Regions from separate parts of the Paenibacillus sp. FSL R7-0313 genome, predicted to be linked through region 2. Evidence: riboswitches for the same ligand, from Rfam matches in the RefSeq annotation. Region 2 holds a riboswitch; each other region holds the start of a gene.
The links. A riboswitch is a leader RNA that binds a small molecule or an ion and turns the genes downstream of it on or off. The one in region 2 is predicted to bind cyclic di-AMP.
Positions count from the first base shown of each region.

Region 1: another riboswitch for cyclic di-AMP. It lies ahead of NSQ38_RS18155 (3D domain-containing protein); the one in region 2 lies ahead of NSQ38_RS28810 (hypothetical protein).
Region 3: another riboswitch for cyclic di-AMP. It lies ahead of NSQ38_RS25520 (C40 family peptidase); the one in region 2 lies ahead of NSQ38_RS28810 (hypothetical protein).

Region 1 is NZ_CP150219.1:4,120,918-4,130,966, reverse strand. It holds gene glp (gephyrin-like molybdotransferase Glp) at 1-43, opposite strand, end outside; gene NSQ38_RS18190 (HNH endonuclease) at 245-535, shown strand; gene NSQ38_RS18185 (DUF4247 domain-containing protein) at 648-1,397, opposite strand; gene NSQ38_RS18180 (DUF4178 domain-containing protein) at 1,409-1,915, opposite strand; gene NSQ38_RS18175 (DUF350 domain-containing protein) at 1,939-2,340, opposite strand; gene NSQ38_RS18170 (PspA/IM30 family protein) at 2,436-3,107, opposite strand; gene NSQ38_RS18165 (hypothetical protein) at 3,220-3,561, opposite strand; gene NSQ38_RS18160 (polysaccharide deacetylase family protein) at 3,716-4,507, shown strand; gene NSQ38_RS18155 (3D domain-containing protein) at 4,616-5,290, opposite strand; cyclic di-AMP (ydaO/yuaA leader) riboswitch at 5,293-5,489, opposite strand; gene NSQ38_RS18150 (amino acid ABC transporter ATP-binding protein) at 5,707-6,429, opposite strand; gene NSQ38_RS18145 (ABC transporter substrate-binding protein/permease) at 6,416-7,879, opposite strand; gene NSQ38_RS18140 (M20 family metallopeptidase) at 8,065-9,240, shown strand; gene NSQ38_RS18135 (alpha-glycosidase) at 9,660-10,049, shown strand, end outside.
Region 2 is NZ_CP150219.1:6,558,642-6,568,690, reverse strand. It holds gene NSQ38_RS28830 (hypothetical protein) at 1-124, opposite strand, end outside; gene NSQ38_RS28825 (urease accessory UreF family protein) at 391-1,092, opposite strand; tRNA gene NSQ38_RS28820 (tRNA-Leu) at 1,518-1,600, shown strand; gene NSQ38_RS28815 (glutathione peroxidase) at 1,748-2,227, opposite strand; cyclic di-AMP (ydaO/yuaA leader) riboswitch at 2,599-2,774, shown strand; gene NSQ38_RS28810 (hypothetical protein) at 2,890-3,288, shown strand; gene NSQ38_RS28805 (HAD family hydrolase) at 3,482-4,165, shown strand; gene NSQ38_RS28800 (Nramp family divalent metal transporter) at 4,302-5,597, opposite strand; gene NSQ38_RS28795 (organic hydroperoxide resistance protein) at 5,996-6,415, shown strand; gene NSQ38_RS28790 (zinc ribbon domain-containing protein) at 6,626-6,871, shown strand; gene NSQ38_RS28785 (hypothetical protein) at 6,971-7,249, shown strand; gene NSQ38_RS28780 (thiol-disulfide oxidoreductase DCC family protein) at 7,438-7,860, shown strand; gene NSQ38_RS28775 (DUF6612 family protein) at 7,922-8,785, shown strand; gene NSQ38_RS28770 (VOC family protein) at 8,930-9,313, shown strand; gene NSQ38_RS28765 (ParA family protein) at 9,475-10,049, shown strand, end outside.
Region 3 is NZ_CP150219.1:5,881,475-5,891,523, forward strand. It holds gene NSQ38_RS25480 (YqhG family protein) at 1-135, shown strand, start outside; gene NSQ38_RS25485 (hypothetical protein) at 346-1,296, shown strand; gene NSQ38_RS25490 (YqzE family protein) at 1,452-1,670, opposite strand; gene NSQ38_RS25495 (N-acetylmuramoyl-L-alanine amidase) at 1,866-2,609, shown strand; gene NSQ38_RS25500 (divergent polysaccharide deacetylase family protein) at 2,584-3,423, opposite strand; gene NSQ38_RS25505 (carbohydrate-binding protein) at 3,840-5,525, shown strand; tRNA gene NSQ38_RS25510 (tRNA-Leu) at 5,670-5,754, opposite strand; gene pelA (pectate lyase) at 5,887-6,849, opposite strand; cyclic di-AMP (ydaO/yuaA leader) riboswitch at 7,269-7,400, shown strand; gene NSQ38_RS25520 (C40 family peptidase) at 7,406-7,870, shown strand; gene NSQ38_RS25525 (hypothetical protein) at 7,995-8,696, shown strand; gene NSQ38_RS25530 (carboxymuconolactone decarboxylase family protein) at 8,766-9,095, opposite strand; gene NSQ38_RS25535 (hypothetical protein) at 9,237-9,455, opposite strand; gene NSQ38_RS25540 (hypothetical protein) at 9,575-9,904, opposite strand; gene NSQ38_RS25545 (xanthine phosphoribosyltransferase) at 10,002-10,049, opposite strand, start outside.

The DNA.
Region 1 (10,049 bases), 2.4 Mb from region 2:
GATTGAATTTGGCAGTTGTCATATCATGTGAATGTGAGTTCATTTTCAAAAGTATTCTTACCTCCTAGAGACATATCATCTTTTAAGAAAGTGTAGCCCGAATACTGTAAGATAACAAGTACATCACTTATTGAATCCTGTGACAAACTCTTATTTCTTACAGGTGTAACATTCCTTGACCTTTGTTCAACATGAAAGGCATCTTGTCTGCCCATAATATAATTGACAAACGGAGGCGATGATCATGAGTAAACGATGTGAATTATGCGGAAGAGAACCTGTGAATACGACTGTTCATCATCTGACACCCAAAGAAATGGGAGGAACATTTCTGCCAACGGCCAACCTGTGCATCCCCTGTCACAAACAGATTCATTCGCTATACACTAATCGCGACATTGTAACGCTTGGACTCACGGACCTGCAATCCTTGAGACAGGATGAACGAATGATTCCATTTATCCGCTGGATTCGTAAACAGCCTGCTTCAACGATTCCCCGTGTGCGCAAATCCAATCATGTTCGCAAATCATAAACCAAAAAGAACAGTTCCAAGGTCATGTGCCGACGAGGTGAATCCGCCTTCCCTTTTCACTGTTCTTAAATGAACTATGCGATTGGCAGCCATCCTTATGATTAGATGTTTATTATCTTCGCCTCTTAATTCGGCCGCCGCCCACTCTGGTTTTTGGTTTTTTGTAGGATTTCTTAGGTGAATCAAACAACCCGCCCAGGCCACCACTGCTTTTGTTACGATCAATGGTTCCCTTGCTCTGATCCTTGTTGCGGTTGAATAATCCTCCGCCAGATCCCACGCTTGAATCTTTATCGCTTCCGCGCCTTGTAATCGTACCTTTCCGATCAACAGTAATGGGTGGAGCAAGCTTCTTGTCATTACTTGTTGGTGCACGATAAGATCCTGCACTCGGTTTATACGTATCTTTATTGGTATATCCTCGATAGTTGCCATAACCTCGCCCGCCAAAAGAATCGAACAGATTACCAATTAATGTAGCAGTGAGGTAACCTTGTAAAAAAGATGAATCGTAGTTCTGCCGAACATATTCCTTGGAGTCCACCTCAACCAAGGTATCCTCCGGCTTGTTCGGGTCTTGTTGCAGGTGATAATACTCGTCCTGATACACGAGGAACATACGCTCTGTGTTCTCTGCCGAGATCTGATCCGGTTGCCGCTGGTCAGACAAATCCTGAGCCACTTCCGGAACGGTACGGTCCGAAGCCCGGTACACATAGGACGTTGAGTTACCACTCCCGTTAACCGATTCAAGCGGATATGTGTCCTGAACAGAAGGTGCTGCTCCGCACGCGGACAATAGAGACATCACAAGGCTGAGGACCAGCATTAATTTTAATCCATGTGCCAAGCGTTTTTTCATTGGAACCTCTCCTAGCTCGAACGAATCACTTTGATATCCGCAGGAAGAATGGACTCACCCTCATACAGTGTAAATCTTCTGTCTTGCCACTCCACCCGAAGAAGCATATTATCATCCGACTGATACTGCCATACCAATTGTTCTCCAGCCTGGCCATATGGAGTTCTACCTGCCGTTGATACCATGCCTCCATACTCTTCTTCCAGATGATATGCGCGTCCATCCAGGTCCAGCAATGTGGGCACCTCATCAGGTGCATCAAGCCTGCCATCAATTGGTGTATATAGAGCGTAACGTGTGAGTTCCCGTTCTTCGATATGCAAATATCGAAATGCGGTACCATCCTGCAGCGTGAGCACAACTGCATTTCGAGCACGATTTTGTACCCGACCAACAACTTCATAAGTGACCAGAGAAACCTCACAGATATCACCAGGTGCAAGCTGAAGCATCGTTTTCTCTGCCTGCGGTGGTTCAGGTTTCGTTAGTATTCCTTTAATTCGTTTCCATACACTCATGAGAATTACTCCTGTTCCTTATCTTATAAACAAGCTGCAATAATCAGTGCGCCCACGATATGTAAAGCGCCAGAGAACAACCCGTATCCTGTCTTCCCTTGCTGAATTCCCGTATCCAGATCCAGATTGGCCCATTTGCGAATCATAAAGTGTACAACACTCTCCAGAATCAACAAAATGATAAAGGATACAACGGAGACCAACAATGCTTCTCCAAGATGACCAGCCGTAGAAATGGACGTAGCGAGTACATACCCTTGTGCAAATAATTTCATCACCATACGTGTGGTTACTGCCATATTGCCAGCCTTAACTTCAGCAAAATCCTTATATTTCGTGAACAGTGAATCTACATACATCAAGACAAACAGCAAAACCGAACCAGAACCGGTCCAGACCAGCATCGCCAAAATATTCAAATCCATTTACACAGCCCCCACATATCAACATGAACCGCATTTAAAAGCGAAGGAGAAATACTCTTCTCCTCCGCTGGTTAACCCTGCTGACAACCAAGGTATTAGTTCTTATTATCGTACTGTTTCATCAATGCTGCGAGTTCGTCTTCAACAGCCTGATCTTTACCCAACTTCTCGAACTCTTCATCCAAAGACTTGCCTTTGGAAGACATTTCGTTGCTTGCTTCTGCCTGTGCTTCCATCTGCATCATTTTCTCTTCCATACGCTTCATACCAGCACTTGCAGTATCAGAGCCAAACCCATTCAACGCTTTGTTGATTTCCGTTTGGGCTTTTGCTGCATTGTAGCGGGCTACCAGTGTTTCGCGTTTGTTCTTCATTTGAGTCAGTTGCTTACGCATCTCGTCGAGCTTGCCACGCAGGTTATCTGCAGAAGCCTTGTTTTGGTCATAGCTGGTTTTGTACTCAGCCATCTTTTCTTCAGCAGCCTTTTTCTCTTCCAGAGCACGTCGAGCCAAATCCAGATTCTGAGCACGTGCCGCCGTATGCGCCTGCTCTTCACGTTTCTTCACAAGTGCTTCCTGCTCTTCGAATAACTGCTTGAACTTCTTCTCAATGGCGATCTGTTGAGCTACTGCTTTCTCCGCATCTTCCAGATCCTCTTGCATGTCACGGATATATTGGTCCGTCATCTTGATTGGATCTTCCGCCTTGTCAATAATGGCGTTAACGTTAGACATTGTTAAATCACGCAATCGTTTGAAAATGGACATTATGTTATTCCTCCTAGTCGATATTACATCGTATATAAACATACATACGTAACAATCTACAACTCGTTTCAATTTTAGCAAATAAAATCAAAACATGCGATTGCTCTTTATGTTAGGAAGATCGTTTATCCTTGTTCAGATGATCCTCCATCAGCCTCTCTGCAGTCTGCACGATTTCGTCGATCTGCATCCGCGTGATGGAATCAAAATGGATACCCATGATCACCGTAACGGTTACTTTCAGCTGCAGGGCAGCCTTTCGGGCAAGCCGCTCACACAGCTCTTGTTCCTTATGCCCAGGAATATGTACCGTCGTCCCGCTTACGCGCTCATGATCCACGTAGAACGTGGCTACGGCGCCAATATGCGCCTTTCCTCCGGTAACGAGAAAAACCTTATCCTCTCCTGCTTCAATCACCTGTAAACGTATGGATTTCAAATCATATGTACTCATATCCTATCCACCTATCCTTTTCTATATGTTATATATGGAGGAATTATGGCTGTCATAAGCTAAATCCGCAATGAAACTTCTCACACTACGCATATTTTATGGAACCCCCGGGCATACCAAGGAGAACGTCATTTTGGAAAAGGAGGCTGTTATTATGCGCGTACGCCTCATTATGCTGATGGTTATCGTTATTTTTCTCGGGGGATATCATGCTCCAGTTTCATCGCGGGATGTTTCAAGCCCGTCAATTGAATCAGTATCAGGTTCGGATTCTGCTGAAGAAGAACAACTGACATTGGGACAGTTACGTCAAAAATATGCCGATACGTTCAAAACCAATGGTCCTTCAACAAAGAAGGTTGCACTGACTTTTGATGATGTACCTGATCCACGGTTTACTCCACAAGTGCTGGATGTATTGAAGAAATACAATGTCAGAGCTACATTCTTCATCGTGGGTAGTCGTGCTGAGAAACATCCCGATCTGGTTAAACGCATCGTTAAGGAAGGGCATTTGGTTGGTAATCACAGCTACAATCATCCTGAATTCAGTAAGCTGTCGATGAATGCCTTTCGCAAACAAATTTTACATACCGGGGATATTATTCGACATTTAGCGGGATATACGCCCAAGATGATTCGGCCGCCTTATGGAGACATTAATGAAGAACAGCTGCAATGGGCAGCTAGACAACACTATAGCATTGTGAACTGGAACGTTGACTCACTGGACTGGAAAGGCCTCTCCAAGGAAGAGGTGAAGGATAACATCCTATCTGCCGTGAAACCTGGCTCCATCGTTCTACAACATGCAGGAGGCGGTGTGGGATCTAACCTGAACGGTACGATTGAGGCATTGCCTGAAATCATTGAAGAACTGCGTAACCGGGGATATGAACTGGTCACCTTGGACGAGATGTTGGGATTGCCAAAGGCCAAAGATTAGGATGACCGTGATAACAAATAAATGCGAATATTAAAAGGGTGCTGTTCAATCGCAGATTAGCGACTGGCAGACACCCTGTTTGAATTCATTTTAAATGTTATGATCTCTCTACTTCAGAATGTACAGCTCGATATCCTGAAAACCAAATGTGCTTACAGACTGTTTGCTACCCGGGATAAAGATATCAATCCGGTGACCCTTGATTGCACCGCCCACATCACGAGCTGTAGCTACAAAAGCCTGTTTTGGCAATCCCGGATGGCTGTGACCGGTTACCAGTACTTTGGTTCCAAGTGGAATCACACTTGGATCAACTGCGATCGTACCCAGTTCAAGATCATTGCCGAAGTAATCCACAGCACCCCATCCTCCATTTTCAGACGGATCTGCAGAGTATGCCGTTGCTTTTACGTTCACAGCTTTGCTGTAATCGAATGTTTTACCCCAAGCCTGAACAACTTTGTTATCTGTGTTAACGTCCAAGCTTGCTGTAGTAACAGTCTTCGCTTGGGTCTTGCTCTCCGTTGCCGCAGCTGCTGCTACATTGTTTGCCTTACCGGGAATCGTAATTTTCAAACCACCATAAATGTTGTAAGGCGAAATGTCGTTGTTTGCTTTAACCAACGTGTTGATTGCTACTCCATATTGTTTTGATAAGGTGTAGAAGGTATCCCCTTCTTTGGCCACATGAACTGAATCGGCGTGAGCCGGAACGGCTTGAATGAGCATTGCTGTTGTCAATAATGCTACTGCTGTTTTGGCTATACGTTTCTTGTTAATCATGGTCTTCCTCCCTCATTGTGCCTGCGAAGTTAGTTGTCGGATTCGGATGAGGAGCCCACCCTATAGGTTCTTCATTACATTTGAAACGTTATGTACCCCTAATTCACCCCAAGCAGTGTGCTGTAGATCTTCCCCCTGCACAATCTGCATCGTTACATCCCCCGCACTCCCTGTCCGGAAGTTTCGGCAGAGTTCAATATATCACAATTTTGTAACCTGAACTTGTAGTAATTCTTACCAAATGGTTTTAACATGTAAGCATATGTAAGAATACAGGATACTTTAGAAATGTTGGACGACCCGATTCCTTTACATTTGGTAACAGAAAAGTTACTTTTTCAAATCTATAAGTGATTAATGCGCACAAAAAAATAGCGTTACCGACTCGAAGTCAGTAACGCTATTTGACACTTCATTTAGAGTACTTTGGCAAGAAAATCACGTGTACGTGAATTTTTTGGAGCTCCAAATACCTCATCGGGTGTTCCCTCTTCCACAATAACCCCGCCATCCATGAACAGGATTCGGTCTCCCACTTCACGTGCAAAACCCATCTCATGTGTTACGATGACCATCGTCATCCCGCCTTCTGCAAGACGTTTCATGACATCCAGCACTTCGCCGACCATCTCGGGGTCCAGTGCAGAAGTAGGCTCGTCAAACAGCATCACATGCGGCTGCATGGCCAATGCTCTAGCAATGGCGATCCGCTGCTTCTGTCCACCGGACAGCTGATTCGGGAATGTATCTTTTTTATCGTACAAGCCCACGGTGTTAAGCAGATCAGCGGCAATTTTCTCCGCTTCCTGAGTGGATTGTTTCTTCACTTTAATCGGAGCAATCGTGATGTTTTGCTGTACCGTTTTGTGTGGGAACAGATTGAAATGCTGGAACACCATGCCCATTTTCTCACGAGTTGCATTAATGTTGTGCTTGGGGTCCGTAATTGACACACCTTCAAAATCAATCTCTCCTGAGGTAGGCTGTTCCAGCAGATTCAGACAACGCAAGAAAGTACTTTTACCTGAACCGGAAGGACCGATGACCACGACAACCTCACCTTTGCCAATCGTCACGTTTATGCCCTTAAGCACATCGTTATTTCCATAAGATTTGTGTAATTGTCTAACGTCTATCACTTGCACTCAACTTCCTTTCCAGTCGTCCCAGCAGCTTGGACAAAATGAACGTCATTACAAAGTAGATGGCTGCTGCAATCAAAAATGGACTCAAGCCTTGATACGTAATGTTTTTGACTACACTTGCCTGATACATAATATCCACCATACCGATAACTGAGATAATGGAGGATTCTTTGATGATAGTTATAAATTCATTACCGATCGCTGGTAATACAGCTTTGAAGGCTTGTGGCAATATAATGTAACGCATTGCTGCACCTCTGCCCATTCCGAGGGAACGCGCTGCCTCCAACTGACCACGATCCACACCTTGGATACCTGCACGGAAAATCTCCGCCAGATAGGCACCACTATTGATTGAAAGTGTAATGATACCTGCCTGAAGTGCAGTAAAGTTAATGCCAAAGCTCAGAGAAAAACCATAGTAAATAATCATTAATTGTACCAGCATCGGTGTGCCACGAATCACTTCAACGTAAGCTGTACCAATCCAGCGCAAGATTGCGGCGTCATGCAAACGGAACAAACAGATGATCAATCCAATAATTACCCCGAAGATAACCCCAAGTGCAGACAACAGAAGTGTGTATCCTACACCTGTAGCATAGAAACTTTTGTACTCCCAGAATACTTGGAAAATATTTTGTGATTTGTTCGCTTTATCCGCCATCAAGAGGCTGGCGTCCGTCACCATCTGATTGATTTTATCTTCACTTTTCAGTCGCTCCAGTGTTCCATTTACTGCAGCTAGCAGCTCGGTATTACCTTTACGAATCCCGATTGCCGCTTCTGCTTGCTCTTCGTCCGGAACAGCAGCAGCAAGTCCAATGATATCGTCCAGATAACCTGCAGCAACGGTATCTTCAACGATTGCCGCGTCAATGCGTTTTGTTTGCAGTTGAAGCACAATATCCGAGATTTTATCCAGCGCAGTAAGCTTCGCTCCTGGAATACTCTGTCCGATCGTTTCCTGAATGGAGCCTTTCTGAACGCCAATCTTCGCATTTTCAAGTTCTGCCATGGTTGGATATTTGTCTTTATCCACATTGCGAACCATAATCACTTGTTTTGATTTATAATAGGTGTCGGAAAAATCGATACTTTTCTTCCGCTCATCCGTCGGCGTCATACCTGAAATCACCAGATCAACACGCCCGCTCTGCAATGAAGGCAGAAGACCGTCGAAGCCCATATCCTCAATCACAAGCTCAGCGCCAAGATCTTTGGCAATCTCTTTGGCGATCTCAATATCGAAGCCGACGATTTCATCTTTGCCATTAATCACTTTATGGAATTCGTATGGTGCAAAATCGGCACTTGTACCGAGCACCAGTTTTTTACTGCTTGAATTATCTGTAGTTCCACTTGCAAGTGCCACAGGAACGGCAGTCGTCAGTAGAACAACAAAGGTCAACAGCATCATGGTGTAACGACTTATTAATTTCAACCTTGTTCTCTCCCCTTACAATACTTTGTATGCTTCTCTCATGTTGATGACTGAGTCATTATAAAGTACAATGCATGATTATGCAATGCATTTTGACATTACAAATCTTGACTTGTTTCTGAAAAAATAAAGCAAACATGATATAATCAATGAATTATTTTCATTTTTGCATAAGGAGTTTACTAATGACATCTAACAAATCACAGATACTGACGGTTATTGATCAATATGCTTCCCGTTTCAAAGCCATTTCATCATATATCGGTGCCAATCCCGAACTGGGAAATGAAGAGTTCCTTGCTTCTGCTCGTCTAAAAGAAGAACTGGTCTACCACGGTTTCACTGTAGAGGCTCCAATCCTTGGACTGGAGACAGCCTTTATCGGAACCTATTCAGCCGCCAAACCCGGCCCTACCATTGCTTTATTGTGTGAATATGACGCCTTGCCGGAGATCGGTCACGCTTGTGGTCACCATCTGATCTGTATGATGAGTCTTGGTGCTGCTGTTGGGCTGAAATCCATTCTGGATGAAGTAGGTGGAACCATTAAAGTGTTTGGTACCCCCGCTGAAGAGACACGTGGTGCCAAAGTACCGATGGCGGAAGCAGGTTTGTTCGATGACTGTGATGTCGCTCTCATGGCGCATCCGTATTATGCCTACGAAAAGTCCGGCAGCTCACTGGCTATTGATGCTGTGCAATTTGAATTCCATGGCCGCTCTTCACATGCTGCTGCAAGTCCGCACGAAGGTATTAATGCTCTTGATGCCGTCATTCAAACGTATAACGGAATCAACGCATTCCGGCAACAAGTGAAAAGCACCGTTCGGATTCATGGTGTGATCAACAACGGAGGTCAGGCAGCAAATATCATTCCTGACTATGCTTCTGCGCAATTTTATGTACGTGCAGCAACTCGCAAAGAATTGAATATCCTCACAGAACGTGTGATTCAGATCGCTGAAGGCTCTGCTTTGCAGACAGGTTGCAAGCTCGTGACATCCAACTATGAAACGTCCTATGATGAGATGGTTACCAATGAAGCATTCTCAGCTGCGTTTAGTCAAAATCTGATGGAACTCGGCATCCCGCAAGAAGAGATTGTAAGTGGTAATGATCATGGCTCCATGGACATCGGTAACGTTTCCCTGAAATGCCCTGCAATCCATCCCTACATTCGTGTTGTAGACGAGGTGCATACCCTGCACTCCATAGCCTTCCGTGACCTTGCATTACAGGAGCGCGCGCTGGATGGCATGATTCTGGGAGCAAAGGCACTTGCTACAACAGCCTATGACGTACTGAGCCAGCCAGAGCTGCTTCAAACCATCCGCACGGAGTTCGAGCAAGCTATTCGCTAAAATTCACTTTCAACATGTTATATAGGGGTGCCCTGAACAATCTTGAATTCCAAGCTGTTCAGGGCACCCTTTTTCTAAATTAGCAGTAAGTATAATCAGCACAAAGCTGGAAATGCTGTGAAAGAAACCTTTGAAAATGATGAAAATAATGCATTTTATTACAGTAAATATGATTCTTTGCTGGCTAACTTGGTTAAATATAACTATAAGTACGTGTTCTAAAGACCGGTTTTCAGTACCGAGAAGATGGGATGAAGCTAGAAATGGAGTAGCGGAGCGTAGGCAAAACTACGTGAGCAACGGACATTTCGGCTGAATTCCATATTCGATGCCAATGATGCCCGATAGGCATCACTTGTAATCAAAAGCGGGCTTTTGAACAACCTTTATAACTTATCCTATATTCAGGAGGTGCTGTCATGCTGCTCGAAGCCATGTATCATGTTCCTCGTGACAAGTGGGCTTATGCCTATAATTCTTCTACCATACATCTGCGCGTACGAACCAAACGTAATGATGTGCAATACGTGACTGCACTGACCGGAGATAAGTACGATTGGAACGGAACGTACAAGGAAATTCAATTGGAGAAGGCTGCTTCTGATAACATGTTTGATTATTGGGAGGCTGCCGTCAAGCCACAATTCAAACGTCTCACCTATATATTTCGGATAACTGCCGGTTCAGAAGATGTTTTCCTAGCGGACAATGGAATTCATTATGAGACCCCCTATCCCACCGGAGGATATTATGAGTTCTCATATATACACGAGATCGATGTGTTTAAGGTGCCCGAGTGGGCCAAAGAA
Region 2 (10,049 bases):
GATTGGATAAACGATAGGGTGGGATGCCATGCTGTTCACAAAAGGTCTTCTGGTCCACTTGAAGTTCGGTTAGCCGTCGTTTGATGGCCCATCCGAACGGAGTAACTGGTTTTTTCTTGTTCAAAAGGGTTCACCCCTGATTAGAATGTAGTATTCAGCCGCCCTTTCTTCATGTAAAATATATAGAAATGCGAGCTGTATGTTTCATTATATACGTAAATTCGTCATCTAACAATTAAAAAAGACGGAAAAAAGTGTATTTTGTGATGATAAATGGCGTAAATACGTAAATAAAACAAATAAAATGACAAAAAACACGTCGGCAAGGAGGTTGCCGCGTGTTTTTTAGTTTGTCTGAATAAAGGGGAGCAGGTATGAGGAGGAAGAGGATTAGGCCCTGTAGGCATGAAGTCCAGCTCCAAGCATATGGAAACTGGGAAAAAATGATTTCATGGACATCGAGGTTGGCTGTGCCAGTCCATCCGCAGCCGAGGCGCTGACGGTCTTCCATTCATTCTCCAGATCTGTGGCCAGGCGGACCATCAGATCCTTGGTTGTATCGTTGTTCAGGGGAATGACTTTGGAGGCTTCGGTTATGCAGGCATTCATGGCTGAATGCAGGTAACCAAGGACCGCCTCCTCGACCGGGATGTCGAGGTGGTGGTTAATCCAGGCGTGAACAGTGGAGAGGCAGCCAACCGAATCGTATTTGGCAAAGATCTGTTCGAGCTGGCTGAATTCAATCCAGGGGTGCAGAGCGCGTGCAAGTCTGATCAATCGTTTACCCATGGCGGCAGCTTGTTCTCTGAGATCTCCAGGGGTTCGCTGAACATGAACGAGCTTGTCGATTAGAGCTATCCGCCATGTATCCTTGTGATCTGCTGCGGTATAGATGCCTTTGATGGCCATGCCTTCTAGACGAACGATGCTCGGATGCAACTGACAACGCATGAATGATTCGAGATCTTCAGCATTACGAATGGTACCCTCCCTGATATGGATATCCATGCCGAAGGAATGGGTGAACCCTCCAACCTGAATAGAGGAATCAAGCAGTTTGACATAATCGAGCAGCTTATTCCCACGGTTCACAATCATTCGCCTCCTGCGTTCGTTAAATGTCACTTAAAGTGACATTTATATTCCTTTTTGTTTGCTTTATGTTTAAAAATCCGAATTATATGATAGTTATCATCCCATAAATGTCCGCTTTTTGTCAATAGTATCCGTGAAATTTAATGGATTAAATCTAGGATTCAATATTTGTGTTATTTTATATAACATATAAGGTTAAATATCTGCGAAGTGCAGGGAGGACTAGATATAAATGAATCAATAAGATCAGCTCAATCCGGAAAGGAGGGGATCAAATCTAATGTATGCAGTTCATGGGTAAAGATGACGAGAATATGCGTTTTTTGTGGAAAATACCTAGCTGTAAAAGAAGTATTAAAAAATACTTTACTTTTAGTTCTGAACCCGGTATAATCAATTCTGTTGCCGATTATTTACGACATGCGGTCGTGGTGGAATGGCAGACACGCTATCTTGAGGGGGTAGTGGGCGTATGCCCGTGGAGGTTCGAGTCCTCTCGACCGCATCATATGAACGATTAAGAAGAAGCTTTCCATTAATGGAAAGCTTCTTTTTTTTGTTTTTTTAACAGTCTGACATCAAAGTTGAGAAAAAAGGCCATCCATTACCGGGGCAATGCTGCTCTACCTTCCGGCTACGGGTGGCCAATGTATTATTTTTGCAGCAAGTTCTTGATATCTTCTTCAATCTTGTCCGGTGTTGTTTTGGGAGCATACCGTTTAATGACCTGTCCGTTCTGATCCACAAGGAATTTGGTGAAATTCCATTTGATTGCTTTGGAGCCGAGCAGGCCAGGAGCTTCTGTGCTAAGGTGCTGGAAGAGAGGGTGAGCGCTTGAGCCGTTCACATCAATTTTCTCAAACATAGGGAAGCTTACGCCATAATTCATCTGACAGAACTCGGCAATATCATCGGAAGAACCTTTTTCCTGTGCAAACTGGTTACTTGGAAAACCAAGGACTTCAAATGGCGCATCCTGGAACTTGTCTTGCAATTCTTGCAGACCTTTGAATTGAGGGGTAAGTCCGCATGAGCTTGCCGTATTCACAATCAGGAGCACTTTGTCACGGTAGTCGGACATTTCAACTTCTTGACCGCGAAGGGTATTCACTTTGTAATCGTAGACTGTCATCTAAATCGCCTCCATTTATTTACTCTTATATCTTCTATTATATTGGTTGCAATTAAATATTGCAAAACTAATATGGTGTTAAAAGCACCAAAACAGGCAAGTTGTGCAGAATACGTGAATGAATTGCGAAGTGATTTTCGTCAGAGTGAGAATTAGATAGATTTAAAGAGATGGATAGAGTATGACCTTGTTGTAAGCGCTATTATATGTGAGTATTGCCGAAAATCTGTCGATTCGGTGATCTGTGCGGACTTTACACCGACATGGCGCGGGTGTATGATTCATAACGTAATTTCAATTTAAACTAAATTGTACCTGAAAAACGAAACAAACGATAATATCGCTCGATCTTATTTTAAGATATACGAACGATGTTTTAATCGCTGAGTTTCCATTCATTGATGAGTGGGAAACGGGGGAACCAACAGAATGCGCTGTCCAGGACAGTAGGCATTCATGGGGTGAATTTTCCGGTGACAGCCGGAAATAGGGCGACTCTCGCGCCCGAATCCGTCAGCTAACCTCGTAAGCGTTAAAGGGAGAGGCAACAAGCCGTACGCTGGTTCATGGCGTTTTCGCCATGGGTTCTTTAAGAAGCGTTCGGGAGGCCTTGGTCCCCCACGCTTCTTTTTTGTTGTCTTTTCACGCCAAGGGAGGAACGAATGATGGATACTGAGATGATCTTAGTGACTGCTCCAAATGAAGCAGGACGCAAATTTATCAAATTGCTGATGTACAAAAAAATGCCGTTTGCCGTTCTAACCAACAGTGCAGGGGAAGAGCGCAGACTCCGTAGAATCGGAGTAGAACATGTCATTCGCATGAATACGGCTGCAGCTCAAAAATGGTTTTTGCCGCAGGGCAGCGTAGGCAACGTGTTTATTTTCGAGAACAGCCTGAATCTGACCTGTCGTTATTTACAGATCTGCCGTTCATGGACATCGAAATCCCTGTGCGTCATTACAGAGCAGAGTCATCCTAAGGGCATCTATCGGGGCATGGGCGCAGACCGGATTGTATATTCGCTCAATGGGGAAGTTGGCTTTCTCCTCAATGGGTAATGCCATAGCTTGTGATTGCTCAGGTGTAAGGTGCCTGTTATAATTGAATGTATCGATAAACGGAAATTTGAGGAGACTCATGCATGATGGTGAGTCTTCTTTTTTATGGTTTTAAAGGTAGTTCAAGACTTTTTGAACACGAACTTTTAGATTTGGATCAGGAATCACCTGTGGCTTACAAGGAGGAATTGGCGTGCCGGATGTAGGTGGATTGAAATGGTTGTTTTTTGATGTTGGAGATACGCTGGTGGATGAATGGGAGCCGGTTGATGATATTATTGGACAGTTCGTCCGTGAAGCCTGTGCTTTGGGATATCCGGTAAAGATTGAGGCGGTACGCGAACTGTTCGCGAACTGTTACCGAAAATATGAGCAATGGCCTATGAGAGTGGCGATTCGCACATTCGTTGAAGACGAGGGACACCAGAAACAGATTCAGGACAAGCTGAAATTTCAAAAAGATCTTGAACGTCCTTTTCCTTCAGCGGATTCCGTTCTTCAGCAGTTGTCACGGTATTATCGTATTGGCATTATTGCCAATCAGAGTCCTGGAACGGAAGAAAGACTGGAGAGCTACGGCTTGCGGAAGTATGTTGATGTTCTGGCGTGTTCGGCTGAAGAAGGAGTGTCCAAGCCAGACCCTGAGTTATACGCTGTGGCCTTGAAGCAGGCCGGTTGTGAACCGGAGGAAGCCGTCATGATCGGCGATCGGATCGATAACGACATTATACCTGCTCGGAAGCTGGGCATGCGTACAATTCGGATTATGCAGGGTTACGGAAGATTCCAGCCAGACCGATCGGATGACGAACGTGCGGATTGGACTGTTAATTCATTGGATGAACTCCTGCCATTACTGGTGCCCAATCAGGATTAGATAATTGTTTATTAGAGTTTAGCGTTTTACTATAAAAGGAAACACGTTGCTGTACTGCAACAATAAAGGCTGATCAACTTGGTATTGCATACCAGAGTTGATCAGCCTTTATTGTATTTGGTCGATAAGAACGAGATTAGAATAACCGAATCGTCTGAATGATCAGATATACATTCAGCACAACGATAATCGCGGCAATGACCCATGAGATGATTTTGAGCCACAATTTGTTGGCGAATGCACCCATGCTTTTTTTATCACTCGTGAACATCACCAGGGGAATTACAGCAAAGGGTAATTGAAGAGACAGCACGACCTGGCTCAAAATGAGCAGTTCTTCTGTGCCATGTTCTCCTGCAATGGCTGTGACAATTACAGCCGGGATGATGGCGATCAGACGTGTGACCAGTCTGCGCAGCCAAGCCGGAATTCGAATGTTCAGGAAACCTTCCATAACGATCTGCCCAGCGAGTGTACCTGTAAGGGTGGAGTTCTGACCTGATGCTAACAGCGCCACACCGAACAGAATACTTGCAACCGTAGTACCCAATAGAGGTGTCAGCAGATGGTACGCATCTGCGATCTCGGCAACCTGTGTCATACCAGCACTGTGGAATACAGCAGCAGATACAATCAGGATGGCTGCATTAATGAACAGGGCCAGTGTCAGCGCGATCGTAGAATCCATGGTCGAGTACCGAATGGCTTCTTTTTTGCCCTGTGGTGTCTGTTCGATCTGACGGGTTTGCACAATGGAAGAATGCAGATACAGATTATGCGGCATCACGGTTGCTCCGATAATACCAATGGCGATATAGAGCATAGCCGGGTTTTGCAGAATCTCAACATTTGGTACAAAACCGTGGAGAACACCGCCCATATCCGGTTTCGCTAGAAACAGGTCAATACCGAAGCATAGGGCAATGGTCGCCATGAGCACAATGACGAGAGTTTCCAAAGCGCGGAATCCTTTGTTTTGCAGTACAAGAATCAGGAGTACATCAACTGCGGTGATGATCACGCCGTATAACATGGGGATGTTAAATAACAGCTTTAACGCGATGGCAGAACCTATGACCTCAGCCAGATCGGTAGCTGCAATGGCGAGTTCACACAGAATCCATAACATCATGACAACAGGCATGCTGAATCGTTCACGACAGGCTTGGGCCAGATCCCGTCCAGTAACGATGCCGAGCTTTCCAGCTAATGATTGAAGTACAACGGCCATCAGGTTCGATAACAGGATAACGGATAACAAGGTATACCCGAACTGTGAGCCACCTGCGATATCTGTTGCCCAGTTCCCGGGGTCCATGTAACCTACGGCAACGAGGTATCCTGGGCCTACAAAGGCGAGGAATTTCTTCCACCATGCAGCATTCTGCGGGACTTTCATGGAACTATGTGCTTCTCCAAGCGAAGGGGCCATGCCCGCAGTAGACAATGATTCTCTTGAAGGAGCGTTGAACGGATTTTTTTTACTCATACGATAATCACCTGACTTTGAATTATTGATTTGGTAATATTGATGCGGGACAAACCACGCATGATATATCTAAATTTTTATGTTTATTGTTACATTGTACTCCTTCAATAATTTTTGTCTAGTGCAACTTTTATGTATTAACACAAAATTTAGGTTCTAATTTGAAGATGCCCCTTCGTATATTACCCAACCTTAGGAAAAATACAGCCATGGCGTTGAAATGCATGAAAATAATAAAGTTGTAAAAGCTTATAAAGAACTAAAATGCGTTTCAAAATGAGCCAGAAGTTTAAATTGAAAGGAAGGCAGTAAAAACTAAATGGATAAGGGAGAGATTCTTAATGGAAGCTTTATATACAGCAGTAGCGACAGTTAAAGGTGGACGTACAGGTTCAGTAACTTCTTCGGATGGCGTGCTCAAACATGATTTGAAAATGCCGAAAGAGCTTGGAGGTTCCGGTGGTGAAGGTACCAACCCTGAGCAGCTCTTCGCAGCTGGATATGGAGCATGTTATGAGAGTGCCCTTGCCAATGTTGCTCGTAAAGCAGGTGTGAAATTGGAGAATGTGGTCGTTACAAGTAACGTATCCATTGGTAAAGACCCAGCGGATGACGGTTTTCAATTATCTGTTCGCCTGGACGTGAGTATGCCTGGGGTGGATCACAGTCAAGCAGAAGATCTGGCCCGCAAGGCACATGATTTCTGTCCGTATTCCAAAGCGACACGTGGCAACATTGATGTTGTATTAAACGTAGTCTAAGATTTGACTCCCTGCAAGTAAAGGGAACATATAGAGCAGGGTATCCCAGATACCTGATGTTCGACTACAAAGCCCTGCTGGCAATCGGCAGGGCTTTGTGTTGATTATAATATAAGGACATGATGCAGGAGATTAGATGCCAGATCGCGTACTATTTTACATAATTGCACTCTCACTTCATGCTACACATTCCATAAAGGGGGAACAAAGATGAGTATTGAAGAGATGATCGAGCGGCGATTTGTGTGTACAAAATGCAGAGGCACGGATTGTAACATTAAGGAAGTTTCCATGTCAGGAGCAGGCCTGAGCAAGATGTTTGATATACAGCATAACCATTACCTGTTCGTGGCTTGTGCTTCCTGCGGGTATGTTGAAGTATTTGATCCGGATGTCTTGAAAGGGAAAAAACAGGGGCAGGTAGGGACTATTCTGGATATTCTGTTTGGCGGGTAGACATGCGCGAGTTGACATTGAACTGAATTTTCTTTAATATAACTTAGTACTGAGTAGTGTCATTGCATGAACCAAATTTGAATTAAACAGGTGATATCCATGTCTTATAGACCGCGTATTGCAGATTTAGAATTAGCTTATGGTAACAAGGAAGACGGATTGTACGAATTTAAAATGAATTTGGTAGACGGTACAAAATGCCGTGTATTCTACTCCCGTTCCCCGGAATGGAAGATGACCAATATCAGTCGTTTGCAGAAAACGCCTTGTCCAGTATGTCGCAAAGATTTCATTTGCAAATGTATGGACCAGTGGGCAAGTGACCTGCATCAACAGATGATCGATGACCAATGGATGGAAAAGGCAGTTACGGAGTAATTGTCGGACAGATACGAGCGCGGGCACAATGCCTGCGCTCTTTTTCTTTATATTTCCAATAAATGCGTGTTCAAAAAGAGCGGTTTTCAGTCTTTTTGAACTACCTCTAGAAATAAATTTAGAATTAGTCAACAAGAAGGCCCAGATTGGGTAAGTTACTCTAACCGCAACAATAGGAGGCAGCCAATATGACAGCAAATCAAACAGATGTGCATCAGGGACATCCGATCGTACTGGTGGATGGTGTCTGTCACTTCTGCCAGGGCTTAACCAAATGGATTATTAAGCGTGACCCGGAAGGGAAATATCATTTTGCTTCGCTCCAATCAGATGTAGCCAAGGAACTGCTGGAGAAAGGCAATTTGTCGACAGACAGTATGGATACCTTTGTTCTGATTGAATATGGAAAATACTATACACGTTCAACCGCCGCACTGCGACTGGCTAAGAGTCTGAAGTTTCCTTATCCGTTGTTATATGTGTTCATTATTGTACCGAAATTTATTCGTAATGCAGTCTATAACTGGGTTGCTCGCAACCGTTATCGCTGGTTTGGCAAGGATGAAGCGTGCATGTTGCCTACACCGGAGATCAAAGATCGATTTTTATGATTAATAACGGAAATAATTGGGTAATGAATACAGATCATATCTATTTTGGGAGGACAACAACTTGAAGAAGTGGACTACATTATTTATCGGGGCATTATTAGCAGTGAGCTTGGCAGCATGCAGTAACGATACAGATAATACGGCAACGCCGCCAGCGACTAACAACGAAACATCTAACGAGGGTAATACACCTGCAGAGCAGGAAACAAAGATCCCTACCCTGGACGAATTGATTACCAAAACCAATGCAGCAACCAAAGAAATGAAAAGCTTCACAACTGAAGCAAACATTGATCAGAATCTGAAACTGGATGCTGGTGAACAGTCCCAGGATCAACAGGTTAAAACATCGCTCAAGATGGATATTATCAAAGATCCAATGATGATCTATCAAGAGATGAAAATGGAAATGTCGGGACAGGAAGCTCAGAACGTGAAGCAGTATATCACATCGGATAAAATCTACTCTCAAGTTGGGGATCAATGGGTTGCGATTCCTGAAGCTCAAACCAAGGAACTGATTGAGCAGATGAAAGCAAGCATGAACCCGGAAGGTGAATTGGAGCAATTCAAAAAGATTGAAGAAGATACTGAAGTGACCGAAGAAGGCGACAATTATGTGATTAACGCTGACGTATCCGGTGATAACGTGAAGGAACTGGCCAAAGCCGTGATGGAGCAGAACGGATCGGATACCCAGATGCAAGCCATGCTTGATCAGATGAATATCACCAGCATGAAGATGAAATACATGATCAACAAAGAAACCTACCTGCCTGCAAGTACGGACGTAACCATGGTCATGGAGATGGAACAGAATGGACAGAAAATGACGATGGACATGAAGATGACCAGTACGTTCTCCAACCAGGATCAAGTGGAAGAGATCAAGATTCCACAAGAAGCATTGGATAGCGCTAAATAAAACAGGCACCTCTGAACTAGATCTGTGTGAGCCGAGAGGTTTACCAGATTAGAATCAGGGGTGTTTTTCTGTTTAGCGGAGATTATGGTCAGGGTTGAAGGTGTTATAGTATAGTCATATTGAAGTAGAGAGGGGATATAAAAGATGATCGAATATGCACACATCCACCATGTTAGTCTGGCTGTACGTGATCTGGAAATCGCGAAGAAATTCTATTCGGGGTTACTGGGAATGCAGGAGATTGAACGCCCGCCTTTCCGCTCCACAGGTACATGGTATGCCATCGGTAGCCAGCAGCTTCATCTGTTACAGCACCCGGAGGGGCACACGTTACGTGAGGCTGGGATTGATACAACAGACGGCCACTTTGCGATCTGGGTCACCAGTTATTCAGGGACTATAGCTTGGCTGGAGCAGCAGGGAATTGAGTATGAAGCGAGACCGGATAGTGTAGCGGGATTCGCACAGATTTTTGTACTTGATCCTGACCGTAACATTATTGAGTTCGATTCACCGTATAACTCTTAAGGAGAAATGGGTTAGAATAAATCCCTTGCTCCCCCAGAAATTGTATGCTATATTATCCATACATTCATAGCACGTGACGGAAGCACCGTCCATATACTGCATATTCATGCGGTTATTGGACGGTGCTTTTTTGTGCTTTTTGACAGGGAGGGAAGGAAAATTTGATTGTACTGAAGGTAGTTCTGGTTTCAAAAGATAGAGATTACATTAGCGCCTGGCTTGATTATGTACAGGGAAATTCGCCTGGTCTCCATGTGCGTTTCACGGCATTCTCCCAAGGGGATTCGTTCAAGGATCACATGAATGAGCAAGAAGGTCGAGAATTACCGGATCTGGTTATTGCAGAACCGGAGTTTCTGAATGACTGGCTGAATAACGGGGGAGAAGGATCAGGTGTACCTTGGCTAATGCTTAGTGAAGGGATGGAAGAGGTGGATGAGGCCAAGCGGCTGATGAAATACCAACCCTTGCCTGCTTTGCTGGATGCTGTGATGCATGCTTGCCGACAGCCACGCCGTAAGAAGGTTCACCATCCGGGGCAAGAGACGCTCTCCATCGGTGTAGTATCCGCTTCGGGTGGAAGTGGCAAAACGGCAGTAGCTCTGCATATGGCGAAGCAATTGGGACTTGCAGGATATGCTGTTCTCTATCTGAATCTGGAGACGCTGGACAGTACGCTCCCGTTTCTGGAAAAGGGACTAACTAGAAGTGGGCAGCGTAACCCGGATGCGGAGAC
Region 3 (10,049 bases), 680 kb from region 2:
AAAGCAAAACAGGCGGTAATAGATCGTGAAGCTATGAAACTGCAGTATGAGACACGCCGGACTGAGATGATCTGGCAATATGAACCCAAAGTGAAAGTGACTGCCATTAGCAGCGGCATGTTTCACTTAAGATAGACGAAGACACTACTTTTCCTGCAAATGCTGGCAAAAGTAGTGTTTATTCATGATCAGCTGCCCGACAGGTTGCGGCAACCTTTGCATAGCCTGTCCCCTAGAATGAAACTAGAACCCGCTCAGGTAACGGATAAATGAAAAGTAGGTGTAAATTTGAAACGATTCTTTCATACATGTTGGAACAACGCTCGGAAAACAACCTGTATAACCTTGGGCTTGCTCAGTTGTCTTGCCCTGTTCTCTTTTTGGTCGATAGCCAATGCAGAGGAACAAAAAACGTCTTCGCTATCCCCCGCATCATCAACAGAGTATAGCCCCGAACATCATGGCATTCAGAATGAAAAGCTAGCTCCCGCTGCTGTGCAACGGTTTGCAGAGCAACAAGCTGTTACACTTGGTACAGTGAACGGCGAAGCGCATTGGAAGAACGCCGATCTGGATTTCTACCCTCTGGGTCCAGGTACACATAGCTGGTTCGTACAAGCTGAGTTTGAAGGCAAACCTATCGGATATATGATTATTACAGTCACAGAGCAGGGTCAGATTGTGCTTAGTGAATATGGTCATGGAGAACAGTCACCATACAACAATGAACTTCTTGGACAAGCCTTGGATCGGCAACATGTGAACCTTGAGGCATTACTTGCTGGCGGAGGAGAGCTTCATCTTGGTTATGCTCTTCCCCTGCTGGCTTATTGGAAAGTGGAGCAACCTAATCATCCTGCACTTTATATTGATGCTACGAACGGAGATGTACTGCCGTCAGAGTTCCTAAACCTGCTGGAGGCTGATTCCAAAAAGAACTCTGCCAGCATAACTGATTTATCCACAACGCCATCTTTATCAGTCGATCCACTTCATCTCCGACCCGTCTTCAATCCGGCTGACAATCTGTTGTGGATTACCTCCAAGCCTGTTGCTGCCGACCGGGCACAAGATGTGATACAACACGGGGAGAATCAAGAGATTGTTTTCTCAGCGGATGATCGGAACGTCGTATACGGCGGTCCTCTACCCGTTAGCGGTTATCAGCTGTGGCACACAGATCAGGAAGCAGAGTCCATTCTATATGTAGCGTTAGGCGGAAAATCATCCATTCAACGCTTTGTCCCTATGAGCACATTGCAGCAAGATGGCCATTTTTACATCGTAAATCCTTGATTATCAGCAAAATCTTAAGATTCAGTCAACTCACGTTAAAACTATAACTCTCCACAACAAATAAGACGCCTTCCCATGAAATAAAGGGATTGCGTCTTTTGGTTTTACATTAGGGCGTGTCTTAAAACTCGCTGAGTGAAGTAGGTGAGCGATCGTTACCCTTTGCCCGAAGAACTTCGTTTATGAGACTGGGTGTCCAATTCTTTTTCCTTTTTCCCCACCCACAGAGATACAGCAAACGGAATCATGCCAAACCACTTCATCGCCCATGGTTCTTTCCTTTTGGCGCGACCTTTCCGCTCGTCCTTCGGTGTATCGATATAATGAACAACACGCTGCGTAATGTATTTTACCAATTCATCACTTTTGGCCATAACATCTGCCTCCTTCGCTCCTGCACATTAGCGGAGCTTACGATAGTTCTATTGTGTGCAAGATGTGTTATGGTTAAACATTTTTTTATTGAAAGGAGTATGAAAAACCTCAGAATGCACAGTCTAATGCCAAAGGTATCCATAGAGTCATTAATCTGCATTCGATACCTATTTCATGAAGGAGTGTGTATTCCCATGTATAAGCTGCTGACCGCTTCGGTAGCCTTGCTACTCAGCATCCATTGCCTACCCATGCTGCCCCATGTCGCTTATGGAAAAGCAGCCCCGTCCCAGAACAGTCCATCCATGCTGCCGGTGACCGATGGAGATGCTTATCGCTCAAGTCATCATGCCTTTGCAGCACCCGTTATCCTGCTCGATGTAGGCCATGGCGGTATTGACGGTGGTACATCAGCCCAAGGTGTGCTGGAAAAAGATATCAACCTGGCCATTAGCGAAAAGGTCTATCTCCTGCTTCGCAGCAAAGGTTATGCCGTTATCATCAATCGACTTGGTGATTATGCACTTAGTGATGAGAACCGCTGGCTGAACAGCCGCTCCCGTCATACCAGGGATCTTGCCCAACGTAAAAGCCTTAGCGAAGAAGTAAGTACAGATATTGTGGTCAGCATCCATGCCAACTGGAGTCCCCGATCGGCCGCACACGGCCCGGTGGTATTGCACCAGAAAGAAGGCAGGAGTTATTTGCTGGCCCAATCCATTCAGGACGCTATGAACAAGTTGTACGGAACGGAGCACGGGGTCGTATGGGGCAAGCCCTTTTATTTATTGAATTACGTGAAGCAACCTGCCGTCATCGTCGAAACTGGATTTTTGAGCAATGCGGCAGATCGAGCCAGAATGAGTGACCCCGCTGAGCAAAAACGAATCGCCCAATCTATTGCCAATGGCATTATTTATTATCTGTCGGTAGTGTAGGAGCAGAATGCCATTGCCACACATCTCGAACCAGATCACCGATTCCTACAAATTGAACCTGATTTTGCAGACGGGCGACGGACTCACGAATCACTGCGGATGTGTTCATCCCCGAATGACCGACATGACCAATAACAACACAGATATCCTTGTCGATCGCACGCTGAGCAGCCAAATCCATTTGCTTGCGAATGTGTTGTTTGGAGTTTTGATCATCCAGGAAAATGTCATTACCTACAGGTGGCATATTTTTGGATACGGCCAGTTCACCCACCACGGAGCGAAAGTTCGTACGGCTGTCTACAAAAAAGAGGCCCCTCTCCTTGCATACATCGAGCACAATTGACATGATGCGTTTGTCCGAAGTAATTTTGGAACCCATATGATTGTTCATGCCAATTGCGTGGGGCACATCATCAATCGCTTTCTCCACTCGTGAGCGGACTTCTTCATCTGTTAGATTGGATGTGATTGCACCCGGGCCCAGCCATTCAGCTCGTCCTTTCTTGGGTTCCATGGGCATGTGCACAATCACATCCATCCCCTTTTCATGTGCAGCCATCGCATCTTTCTTCGTTGTTGGCAAAAAAGGCATGACCGCTACCGTTAGTTTAACTGGCATCGCCAAGATCTCTGCCGTACCCTTCATGTCATTACCAACATCATCGATGATAATCGCTAACCGTTTGTGATTCGATGTAGACTCTGAAGCTGCCGCTGTAGGCCCTCCTGCCGATATGCCTGCGCAAAACACAATCAAAAATGCCATGATACCTGCAATGAATCGATAAATCTTTCTCTGTCCCTTCATCATGATTCCCTCCCCGTAACTTCTGTGATCTCATTGTTTGATAATGAAGGGAGGAATATGTAAGCCAAAGCCTTCCTTAATAACAATATCCCCGCCATTGGAGACCTGTATTTCAAGCAAACACCGCCATCATTCCAGTTTTCCTTTTGCAATCAGACAAGAACTGTCATTGAATAGTTAGAAAATAGAGATTAATTAGAAAAAATACTGTAATTTGTCAGGTTTTCAGTTTAGGAATTATTTAGTAGAATCAACAAATGAAAGAGGTTCTATGCTTCATTTCTATCCTATGATTTATGGAAGGAGGTTTTGAAAGGGTTTACATAAAATAAATGCCAGTCAATCCGCTATTCTTGTTTGTTTTCCTGGTCGCGGTTTCTCTATGTAACCATTTACCATTATCGAGGAGGATGAAAGTAGTGAAATTCAAATTCAAAAAGACGATCAATGTTTTATTGGCCTGCTTAACAGCTCTGCCCCTCATGTTAAGTCCTACACAAGTTTCGGCGGCAAGTGATGCCAACATTAATTTGTCCTCAGAAAAACAACTGATCAAGGGCTTTGGGGGCATTAACCTTCCTGCCTGGATTGGTGATCTGACTCCCGCTCAACGTGAAACTGCATTTGGTAATGACCAGAATCAGTTAGGCTTTTCAATTCTCAGGATCTACGTCGATCCAGATTCTAATAACTGGTATCGTGAAGTTGCCACAGCCAAACGGGCTATTGAAAAAGGGGCTATCGTATTTGCATCCCCATGGAATCCTCCAAGCAGCATGGTTGAAACATTCAACCGCAATGGGGACACCAATGCCAAACGTTTGAAATACGACAAATATGCCGCATATGCGCAACATCTGAACGACTTTGTAACCTACATGAAAAATAACGGCGTAGATCTGTATGCCATTTCTGTGCAAAATGAACCGGATTATGCTCATGACTGGACCTGGTGGACTCCACAAGAGATCCTTCGATTCATGAAAGAAAATGCCGGGTCCATTCAAGGTACCAAAGTCATGGCGCCTGAATCGTTCCAGTACTTAAAGAACATATCCGACCCAATCCTGAATGATCCGCAGGCACTTGCCAACATGGACATTCTGGGAGCACATACGTACGGAACCCAAATTTCGAACTTTGCCTACCCTCTCTTTAAGCAAAAAGGAGCCGGTAAAGAACTGTGGATGACTGAGGTGTACGTTCCGAATAGTGACAACAACTCAGCAGACCGCTGGCCTGAAGCACTGGACGTTTCCTATCACATGCACAATGCCATGGTAGAAGGTGATTTCCAGGCCTATGTGTGGTGGTACATCCGCAGACAGTATGGTCCGATGAAAGAGGACGGTACCATAAGCAAACGCGGATATAATATGGCTCATTTCTCCAAATTCGTGCGTCCAGGCTACCTGCGAGTCGACGCAACGAAAAATCCGGATACGAACACCTTTGTCTCAGCCTACAAAGGTGATAACAAAGTCGTCGTCGTGGCGATTAACCGTGGAACTTCAGCCACAAGCCAAAAATTCGTTCTGCAGAATGGTAATGCCTCCACTGTGTCCTCATGGATTACGGACAGCAGTCGGAACCTGGCAAGCGGAACCCCGCTTACCGTATCCAATGGAGCCTTCACGGCACAGCTCCCGCCTCAGAGCGTAACAACATTTGTTGCCAACATTACTGGCGGAAATAGCGGCGGGAATACAGGCAGTGGCACTACGTATGAAGCTGAGACCGGAACATCACTTACGGAAGCTGCCATTGAAACAATCTACCCCGGTTACACTGGCTCCGGGTATGTTAACTTCAATGCGATGACTGGTTCAGCCATTCAATGGAACGGCATTAATAATGCTACAACAGGTACCAAAAACGTAAAGTTTCGTTATGCGCTGGAAAGTGGAACACGGAACCTCGACATTTTTGTTAACGGAACCAAAGTTATCAGCAACGAGCCCTTTCCGGCTACGGGAAGCTGGTCCACTTGGGTTGAAAAAACAATACAGGTCCCCATGAACACGGGGACCAATACATTGAAAGTGGTTACCACCGGATCGGAAGGACCGAATATTGACAGCATTAATGTTACCGCAGCGCAATAAACGTTCCTTAGGGCTGATGGAAGACATTTGCTGTACATGCAGCTAAGCACTAACCTCTTGGATACTCAAGTCTAAAGTTAGTGTTATATCAAAAAATGCAAAAAAGACTCCTTAAGCGTTAGCTTAAGGAGTCTTTTTTTTAGATGCGGTCGAGAGGACTCGAACCTCCACGGGGGGTTAGCCCACACGGACCTGAACCGTGCGCGTCTGCCAATTCCGCCACGACCGCATATTGTATCTCCACCATCAATATCGGCGACAATAAATAATATATCATGCGGAATCTATCATGTCAACACTGAAAATAATAACAATAAAACCCGAACCAGACGTCGATTCGGGCTTTACCTTTAACTACAAATTAAAGCTTGGAAGGCCAGTTGCCATACCATGCATAACCGCCTCTTCTTTCTTTATCAATATCACTTAATTTGTATTTAACTACCCCGTCACGACCAATAAAGATTGGTTTATCTGTTCCGATCTCATAGAAGCGTGCCCAAATCGGTGCAGCTTTGGAATCAGCGATAATTTTACTATCTCCATTAGCTCTTTCATACTTGTAACCCGTAATTTTCACCTTGTTAAACCAAGCCTCCGCTCCTTTAATGGATGCGGTAATTTTAGCGTTAGCAGGTCTGGTTTTCAGAAATTTAACAATCGTTACACTCTCTCCAGCTGTCAGCGATGGCACTTCGTAGATTCTTGCGCTCGCTGGTTTAAGGGAACTGGAATCATGTTGTTGTCCCCATGCTGTCAGCTTACCACCTGAAACGACTTGTGTATTCAGAATCGCCTCCACACCTTTGGCAACTGAATTTTTACTGCGATTAGCAAGTGTGCTGTCGATAAATGAGAAATCACCTTTGCGTGCCGCTACTTCATCCAACATGATCATTACATTAATCATGGCATCATCATTGTAAGTGATATGCTTGTGATATCCAGAGCTTTGGTAAACTTGTGGCCATCCGCCGTTTGAATACTGCATGTTGATCAAAAAGTTAATTCCTTTGATTGCAGCTGTGGAGTATCGCGGATCATTCGTCTTTTTAAATTCCTTCGCCAATCTTCTAATTTCTGAGTATGTAGCCTTGTTGTCTATCGTGGACTTCGCCCACTCTCCACTTGTCTGTTTATAATCTTTTCTCCAACCTCCATCCGGCAGCTGGTTCTTCAAAACATCTGAAATACTCGCTGTAGTACCCGATGCATCCGCAGCAGATACCGTCCCTACAGGGAGAACTGCCATTCCAACTGCTGAGAACACCATCGTACATGCCAGGACAAAAGTAATTATTTTCTTCGCTTTCAAATGTAACACTCTCCTATGTTCGTTTTTATAAATCTGCCACTTCTACTTTACCTATGATAAGCGTCCCCAAACCTCCTTTATTTGTATTTATCGCATAATAAAATCAATTTTAATCCAATATGTGGATTGGATAATCAGATAATATGCAAAAAATCGATTTTTGTCAATATATGCAACTTAATGAATATAATCTCTCTAATTCTACATAACGGGATAGTTCTTTTAACTCATGACAAACCTATTTATTTATCCAAATTCGTCTTAAACGAATCAATAATGACGTTTTTGTCATGAATGATACCCAAACTTAATCCCTTCTTTCATATAAAAACCTTAATTCCGCTAACATTGAGGTATTACGAAGGGTTTTAAATGGGTTTGACAATTACGCATTTATGCAATATAGTTTCAAATAGTTACAAAAACTTAATTATTCATTGCCGAGTTTCATGTTTGAAAACGGGGGAACCAATTTGGGTGAATTATTCTTATACATAGGAAATATAGGGAACCTTCTACCGAACCCTTAGCTAACTCCGTAGGCATCGAAGGGAGAACATTGATTTTGAAAAAACTGATTATCTCCATTTTTGGAGCAGCTGTATTATTTACATCCGGGGCAACAAGCACAGAGGCAAGCAGTATCAACTCCGTAGTGAACAACATGACAGGTATTCCTTACAAATGGGGTGGCACGACTGTAGCCGGCTTTGACTGTTCTGGTTTTATGAGATATCTTTTCAACAAATACAGCATTGAATTGCCACGTACTTCTCAGCAGCAAGCCAAAGCAGGTACTCCGGTAGCCAAAAGTAATGTTCGGACAGGTGATCTGGTGTTCTTTAATACAACAGGCAAAGGCATTTCACATACAGGTGTATATATCGGCGGCGGACAATTCGCTCATGCCTCCAGCAGTAAAGGTGTAAGCATCACAAAGTTATCGAATCCATACTTCAATGACCGCTATGTAACAGCACGTCGGGTAACTGGACAGTTTATGTATGATAAAATGTTGGGTAAAATGTAATTCACATACAAAAAGGCATCGGTTATTAACCGGATGCCTTTTTTGTTTAACCATTTTTTGTCTTCAACTGCTTTCTTAAACAATGTAAAATGTTTTAGGAAATAAAAGGAGATGAGGAGAACAATTGAAAAAGTTAATGTTTGTTTTAAGTTTTGCTATTTTAGTAATAGGTAGTTTAGGATGCAGTAGCGAGAACGAAAAAGATTTTAGAGATGTTTCATGGGGTACCAAGATCGACAAAGTCATTTCAACTGAAGAAAAGAACGGTAACTCAGGTTATGAAGAGGACGTACATAATGAACATGAGAAAAGTATCGAATATTCTAATCTTGTAGTTCTGGGTAAGAAAGCAGATGCTAAATACGTTTTCACTGATTTATTAGACAATGATAGCATTCTGGAAATGATGGAAGAAGGAAAGGAATTATCAGAGGAATTAAATAACCCCAATACAACAGAAACAAGGAAAGAAGAGATATACAAAATAATGGACCAGCGCCTTGAAGAAATGGAAAATGCAGCAGATGAATATCCATTAGATGACTTCTTGCTCCACGAGGCCACATATTATTTTGGCATGTTAAATAGTCAGGATTCTGATGAAATTCTGGAAGAGCTAACGAATAAATATGGTCAGCCTGGAAGCAAGACCTTCGATAATTCCATTATATATCTCTGGGATACTGATCGCTCTAAGATTGAATTTCTTCCTGAACGGTACTCCACAATAAACTATACAGCAAACTACTCCGTTATGGAGAAATTTGCTGATGTGGACAAGTATAATAAAAAAGCAAACAGTAAAGAAAGTAAAAACGATCTTTAAAAAACAGGGTTATACTCCCATATTGAAGGGAAGTATAACCCTGTTACTTTTTCACAATGTTTTTTTATATTAATGTAGCGCCTTCTGCACTCGCATCGCGCCCTGAGACAGAGCATGTCCGCCTCCTACAGCTCCGGCCACGGCTACGGTCTCCATGATCTCCTGATCTGTAGCGCCCTTGGCACGGGCTTCTTCTACATGGTAGAAAGTACATACCTCATTGTTGGCAAACAATCCAATGCCGAGCGCAATGAGCTGTTTTGTCTTGGCATCAATCACGCCAGGTTGGAAACATTCTCCCGTAAACTCATGATATGACTTCACCACACCTGGCAGTACATCGCTTAATGCTCCAATCTGATCCTTGTAGGCATGAACTTTATCATTCATCAATGTCATCGCTTGTAGCACACCCTCTCGGCTATAGTTACAGATCTTCCTCACTGTACCTATCTTCTCTCCCGAGTGAGTCAATTATGCCAACAAATCATGGTAATTCCAAACATTTAACGCTCATGGCTCTGCCATAATTATAAACTGTTACTCACTAAGTGGACTCTGGCGCGGCTCGCTGAACAGCTGATATCGGTAACCGCGATCCAGCTTGACGACACGTCGATTCTGACGACGGATAAGTACCTGCTCGCCATCCCAGGCAACAACAATCCCGGTTACATCGTTAGATTCCAGCTCGTCCCGTACTACTCTTACTTTCTCACCTGACAGACGCAGGGCGTCCAGTTCTGTATCACTGATCATCTTCATGGCTCCTATATTCCAAATTTATTTACAAAAAGAGACCTAAATGAAATGTCATTTAGGTCTCACGTGACTGTATTGGACTGTCATGTCATTCGAAATTATGTCCCGACTGAAAGTTACCGCTGCGCGTGCTCTTTGCTGTCGTTCTTCTCGAACCAAAAATCAAGCACTTTGGCGGACATCACACGTTCTTCAAGGTACTCCACTTGATGCGGTGTAAATTGTTCTTTCCAAGAGAAGGACAACTCTTCGCACAAGCCTACAATCGTCAGTAATTCTGACCAGGCAACATAGCGTTTGTACCAGAAAAATTGAGGATGTTCAATCATATAGGGATAAAGGTCATCGAATTCCGTATGTTTACAATCCAGGGCACGTTCAAAATGAACTTTCGATTCCGCCAGCTTATCATTAAAAAATTGTTCTGTTGCCGGTTGGTTCCCCATGGTGTTGCCTCCTCTCCCTAACATAACCCCATTATAAATGAAATCCGCGGTCATGCAAAGGCATAGTTCAAAAAATAGGCCCTATTCCTTTAAAATGTCACATTTCGTTATCGTCAAATTGTACCGTACCATCGTTCAGGGAACG